One region of the Pseudoalteromonas sp. Xi13 genome, then DNA from elsewhere that is predicted to be linked to it. Evidence: predicted binding sites of a transcription regulator. Region 1 holds the regulator's gene; the other holds the start of a gene.
The links. The regulator NrdR, encoded in region 1, represses ribonucleotide reductase genes. The targets are predictions, from matches to a motif close to AAACACNANATNTNGTGTTT.

Region 1 (3,425 bases):
CTGTTAGCGGTGCAAAATTAACTAAGCTTTTTGCATCGCACCCCATTAGTTTAGGCGCTAGATAAAATATATATTCGTCTATTAAATTAAGCTCTGTCATTTTACCGGCAAGTGTAGCACCCGCTTCTAAATAAACATGATTAAATTGCAGCTTAGCAAGGTGTGCTAAAACAGACGTTAAATTAACTTTGTTATTTTGCTGTGGCACTTCTATATGCCTTACAAAATGCGGCCACTGCGTTGATTTATCAACCTTGGTAGTAAAAATTATTATTTCACTTTCAATATTAAATACTGCCAGCTCTGGTGTAAGCCTATTTTGTGAGTCAATTATAACACGCACCGGTTGGCGTAGGGGTAATTCAGTAGGTAAAGCCTGTGGCAACTCGCTTAACCTCACATTGAGCTTAGCATCATCCGTAATAACCGTATCGGCGCCCGTTAAAATAGCGCAGCTTTGTGCTCGATGTAGTTGTACATCTTGTCGCGCAGCGCTGCCGGTGATCCACTTACTTTGGCCATTTTTTAGCGCGGTTTTACCATCAATGCTGGCCGCCATTTTACACGTAACATACGGAAGCCCCTGCTCCATACGCTTAAAAAAACCTAAATTAAGTGCGCGCGCTTGCTGCTCTAAAAGCCCAAATGCAACCTCTATACCTGCATCGCTGAGTATTTTAAGCCCTTTACCTGCTACTTGTGGGTTGGTGTCGACCATAGCCGCAATAACTTTTACTACACCTGCGGCTTTTAAACCCTCTGCACACGGCGGAGTGCGTCCGTAATGGCTACACGGTTCAAGCGTAACATACGCAGTCGCGCCTTTTGCGTTTTCACCTGCTACAGCAAGGGCATTAACCTCAGCATGTCCCTGCCCAGCTAATTGATGAAACCCTTCACCAATTATGTGGTTATCTTTAACTAAAACACACCCTACATTAGGATTGGGGGTGGTTGTAAATCGCCCTTTTTTTGCAAGCTCGATGGCACGTGCCATGTACATTTCATCTTGCGCGGTAAAGGTTGTTTGGTTTTGCATTATTACTCCCCTAAACGGGCAATTTCTTCACCAAATTCGCGTATATCTTCAAACGAGCGATACACAGAGGCAAACCGCACATAGGCTACTTTATCCAGCTTTTTAAGCGCCTCCATTATGCACTCACCCACTAGGTGACTTGATATTTCTCGCTCGCCGGTAGCACGCAACTGCGATTTAATAATATTAACCACTTCATCCACTTGCTCTGTACTAACAGGGCGTTTTTCTAGGGCACGATTAAGGCCATTGAGTAGTTTATCTTCATTAAAGGGCTCTCGGCTGCCATCTTGTTTAATTACACGTGGCATAACTAACTCGGCGCCTTCAAAGGTAGTAAATCGCTCGTGACACTCGTTACATTCACGACGACGGCGAACTTGGTGGCCTCCGCCGACTAGGCGAGAATCAATAACTTTAGTATCTTTTGCGGTACAAAATGGGCAATGCATAACTCGGTACTTCCGTTTTAAAACAAAAAAGGCCGCTATTTAGCGGCCTTTTATCTTAGCAAAAAAATAGGGCCTGTTGGCCTTTCAGGATTAAATTTGTTCTATCTAGGGGTGATTTGATCGCGGCGCGAGGTTTGTAACCTAGTGGGCTAAGTAAAAACCGAGCAACAAAGAGTAAATCGCCCCTAGGACGAACCCGAGGGCAGTGCATGTTTGGCATTTATGCTGCGTTATCGCCTATTTGTGTGGAGTAACCACACTACATAGACTCTGCCTTGCCTAAAAACCAAACATACTACTGCAAATTAAACCTCGAAAGGTAAACAGGCCCCTTGTTGTGATCTAAATTACTGCTGCTTATGCAATTAAGCGTATACAGGTAGTTTTGCACAAATTGCTTTAACTTTTTCTTTAACTTGCGCTTGTACTGACTCATCATTGATGTTGTCTAATACGTCACAAATCCAGCCAGCAAGTTCTTTCGATTCAGCTTCTTTAAAGCCACGACGTGTAATTGCAGGTGAACCAATACGTAAACCAGAAGTAACAAACGGTGAGCGAGGATCGTTTGGTACAGAGTTTTTGTTCACAGTAATGTTTGCATTGCCAAGCGCTGCGTCTGCATCTTTACCTGTGATATCTTTATCGATTAAATCAAGTAAGAATAAGTGGTTTTCTGTTTTATCAGATACGATTTTGTAACCGCGCTCTTGCATAACAGCAACCATAGCTTGAGCATTTTTAACTACTTGTGCTTGGTATGTTTTAAATTCTGGTTGTAGAGCTTCTTTAAATGCCACTGCTTTTGCAGCAATAATGTGACATAAAGGACCACCTTGGCCACCTGGGAACACAGCGCTGTTAAGCTTTTTGTAAATTGCTTCGTCGCCACAAGCAGAAATAATTAAACCACCACGAGGGCCTGCTAATGTTTTGTGTGTTGTTGTTGTTACAACATGCGCGTGAGGTACTGGGCTTGGGTAAACACCCGCTGCAATTAAACCTGCAACGTGAGCCATATCAACAAATAAGTAAGCACCTACTTTATCAGCAATCTCACGGAATTTAGCCCAATCAACAATACCTGAGTACGCAGAAAAACCACCAATAATCATTTTTGGTTTGTGTTCAAGTGCTAGCGCTTCTACCTGTGCGTAGTCAATTTCGCCAGTTGCTTCGTCTAGCCCGTACTGGATTGCGTTGTATAGCTTACCTGAGAAGCTTACGTGTGAACCGTGCGTTAAGTGACCACCATGAGCTAAGCTCATACCAAGTACAGTGTCGCCCGCTTCTAATAATGCTAAGAAAACAGCTGCATTTGCTTGAGAACCCGCATGTGGCTGAACGTTTGCATAGTCAGAACCAAATAGCTCGTTAGCACGATCAATTGCAAGTTGTTCAACAACGTCTACGTGCTCACAACCGCCATAGTAACGTTTGCCCGGGTAACCTTCTGCGTATTTGTTTGTAAGCTGTGAACCCTGTGCTTCTAGTACGCGTGGGCTACAGTAGTTTTCTGATGCGATTAATTCAATGTGCTCTTCTTGGCGAGCAGTTTCTTTGTTTATCGCGTCAAATAACTCTGGATCAAAATCCGAAATATTCATGCTACGTTCTAACATTGGGGTCTCCTAGGGCAACGTGTATGGTGTTTTTTAGAGGCTTTATTGTACGCTTTAAACGACTCTTTGCCTACGCTCTTAAGTTGAGGATATTTAAACAGGGATTGAATCTATTTCACAGCGTTTTTAAGATGATATTTTTTTATAAATGCATTAATAATTTAAATGATTTTTATTTTTTACATTTAATTAGTTAATGATAAATACTTTATTTAGCGCGTTCAAAATACAAAAAAAGCGGCCAAAGCCGCTTTTTTAACGCTAAGTTAGTTAGCCTAACTTAGCGAGTATTTCAGTGCGTAACGCTTCATA
Region 2 (3,425 bases), 920 kb from region 1:
AGGTTTTAAACCATCACGTACGTCTGGTAATGCACGTCCTACAATTACGCTCATTGCGTAATCAAGGTAGGAGTTTTTTAACTCGTCTTCAATATTGACTGGCAGAATTTCATTGGCGAGATCAGTCATTTGATATCACATTCCTTCAGTATCAGCTCTTAGCAACCCGGTATTAGGCGCCAAGAGTATTTGTTATTATTTCTAAGCGACCATGCTATCACAATTAATTTAAATTTACAGGCGCAAAACTTTGCGATTTATCAATTTAGCCCTATATAATGGCCTCAGATTGACGAGGAAGTATTTTATGACCGAACATCAAAATGTAGATAACGCAGAAATAGCAAAATTTGAAGCCATTGCAGAGCGATGGTGGGACCAAGACGGAGAGTTTAAACCTCTTCACGAAATTAACCCATTACGATTAGACTTTGTGGCTAACAAAACCCAAGGCTTATTTGATAAAGAAACACTCGATGTAGGCTGTGGTGGCGGCATTCTTAGCGAAAGCATGGCACGCATGGGCGCACATGTAACCGGTATAGACATGGGGCAAGAGCCACTCACCGTAGCAAAGCTTCATAGCCTAGAAACCGGTGTAAATGTTGACTATATAAAAGTACCTGCAGAAGAATTTGCAACCCAGCACCCTGCTCGCTTTGATGTAATAACCTGTATGGAAATGCTAGAGCATGTACCTGACCCTGCTTCTATTATTCATGCAGTCGCAGAGCTTGCCAAGCCAGGGGCTGATGTGTTTTTCTCAACCCTAAATAAAACGCCTAAAGCTTACTTGTTTGCTATTGTAGGTGCTGAAAAGCTGTTAAAAATGGTGCCTGAGGGCACACACGATCACAACAAATTTATCAAACCTGCACAACTTATTGCATGGGCTGAACAAGCCGGTTTAAAAGTACGTGCCAGTGCTGGCCTGGGCTACAACCCGCTTTCTAAGCAGTATTCATTAAATACAGATGTGAGTGTTAATTACATTCTTCATTTTGAGAAGTTAGCATAATGGCTAGCTCTCATACCCCCTTAACTCCTTTTGAGTACGACGCTTTCTTATTTGATTTAGATGGCACCTTGCTTGATACAGCAGACGATTTAGGTGCTGCTTTAAATGCTGTACTTAAAAGTGAAGGTGTTGCGCAAGTTACGCCTGAGGCTTATAGAAAAGTAGCGTCTAATGGCGCCGGCGCATTGCTTGAACTTGGCTTTAAAGCGCAATGGGCATCGCAACCACAAACTGAACGAATAAAACAATTAGTCAGCCACTACAGCCAAAACCTAGCGACACACACCCGCTGCTTTGAAGGCATAGAGTCATTACTCATAGCCCTTGATAACCAAGGTATAAAATGGGGAATAATGACTAATAAGCCAGGGTTTTTAACCGATCCATTAGTGGCTGCTATACCCGCTTTAAAAAATGCACACGTTGTGATCAGTGGCGATACCCTCACCGAGGCTAAACCATCACCTTTACCCTTACTACACTGTACAAAACTGATGAACGTAGATCCTAAACGTTGCTTATACATAGGTGATGCTCAACGTGATATAGAAGCAGGTAAAGCCGCAGGTATGCACACAGCAACAGCGCTTTGGGGCTATATACCAAGTATTGATGAGGCCAAGGGCTGGGAAGCCGATTTTGACTGGCACAGCCCTATTGATGCTTTTAACCATATATAGTGCCATGTAAATTATTAAACACTATATATTGTGATTGTGTTAGTTTTTATGCAAAGCTTGTTGATAAAAAAAGCAGTCGAAATTTATTTTCAAAATGCATAAATTTAGCAGATCATTAGTTGATTTTTAGCTATTTCAACTTAAATGATTGTTCGAAGGTGAGTGACTACTAACACAAATACGTTATCCCAAAGTTATCCACAAATAGGGGCAATTATGTCCCTTGCAAATCAGCTCAGACCACACTATCTTGTGATCTCTAAATTGAACAACACCAGATATTGTGGCCAAATGTTATTCAATTAAATTCGCCAATACGGTGAAACTTATAATAAATGAATACGTACCTTGCTTTAGCGAGGTATAAAGCATTGGTCAAAATACACAATTCCCAAGGAATACAGGCAAAGCTATGAACCAACAGTTATCTGTAAGCAAGCGTGACGGGCGTAAAGAGCCTTTAGATCTTGATAAGATCCATCGCGTTATTGAATGGGCCGCCGAAGGTTTAAACAACGTATCGGTTTCACAGGTTGAATTAAAGTCACACATTCAATTTTACGACGGTATTCGTACAAAAGACATTCACGAAACCATCATTAAAGCAGCAGCCGATCAAATTTCAAAAGAGTCGCCAGACTACCAGTACTTAGCTGCCCGCTTAGCTGTATTCCACTTACGTAAAAAAGCGTATGGCCAGTTTGAGCCACCACGTTTATTTGATCATGTTACAAAAATGGTTGAAGACAAACGCTACGACGCTCATTTACTCGTTGATTACACAGAGCAAGAGCTTGATGAGCTAGATGCTTATCTTGATCATTCGCGCGATCTTAACTTTAGCTACGCAGCAGTAAAGCAGCTTGAAGGTAAATACCTGGTACAAAACCGCGTAACGGGTGAAATTTACGAAAGCGCTCAGTTTTTATATATCTTAGTGGCTGCGAGTTTATTCTCTGACTACCCGCGCGAAACGCGTACTGACTACATCAAACGTTTTTACGATGCAGTATCAACGTTTAAAATCTCTTTACCTACGCCAATTATGTCGGGTGTGCGTACGCCTACGCGTCAGTTTAGCTCGTGTGTACTTATTGAATGTGGCGACAGCCTTGATTCAATTAACGCCACATCATCTGCCATTGTTAAGTACGTTTCACAACGTGCAGGTATTGGTATTAACGCTGGCCGTATTCGTGCTTTAGGTAGCCATATCCGTAATGGCGAGGCGTACCACACAGGTTGTATTCCTTTTTATAAGCACTTTCAAACAGCGGTTAAAAGCTGCTCGCAAGGTGGCGTACGTGGCGGTGCTGCAACGTTATTCTACCCGCTTTGGCATTTAGAAGTAGAAAACCTACTGGTACTTAAAAATAACCGTGGTGTTGATGATAACCGTGTTCGTCATTTAGATTACGGCGTACAGTTTAATAAACTAATGTATTCTCGTTTAATTAAAGACGACTACATTACGTTATTTAGCCCATCAGATGTGCCTGGCCTTTACGATGCATTCTTTGAAGACCAAGACGAGTTTGATGCGTTATACGTAAAATACGAGCAAGACGAGTCTATTCGTAAAAAGCGTATTAAAGCGATTGAGCTTTTCTCAATGTTCGCACAAGAGCGTGCCAGCACAGGTCGTATTTATTTACAAAATGTGGATCACTGTAATACGCACAGCCCGTTTATTTCTAAAGTGGCGCCAATTCGCCAATCTAACTTAT

Region 2: the regulator NrdR is predicted to act here: its motif matches at 1,968-1,987, upstream of nrdA (class 1a ribonucleoside-diphosphate reductase subunit alpha).

Annotation. Positions count from the first base shown of each region.
Region 1 covers NZ_CP034439.1:818,934-822,358, reverse strand. The annotation lists gene ribD (bifunctional diaminohydroxyphosphoribosylaminopyrimidine deaminase/5-amino-6-(5-phosphoribosylamino)uracil reductase RibD) at 1-1,039, opposite strand, end outside; gene nrdR (transcriptional regulator NrdR) at 1,042-1,491, opposite strand; gene glyA (serine hydroxymethyltransferase) at 1,857-3,113, opposite strand; gene thrC (threonine synthase) at 3,384-3,425, opposite strand, start outside.
Region 2 covers NZ_CP034439.1:1,734,027-1,737,451, reverse strand. The annotation lists gene gyrA (DNA topoisomerase (ATP-hydrolyzing) subunit A) at 1-129, opposite strand, end outside; gene ubiG (bifunctional 2-polyprenyl-6-hydroxyphenol methylase/3-demethylubiquinol 3-O-methyltransferase UbiG) at 308-1,018, shown strand; gene EJ103_RS07825 (HAD-IA family hydrolase) at 1,018-1,698, shown strand; gene nrdA (class 1a ribonucleoside-diphosphate reductase subunit alpha) at 2,111-3,425, shown strand, end outside.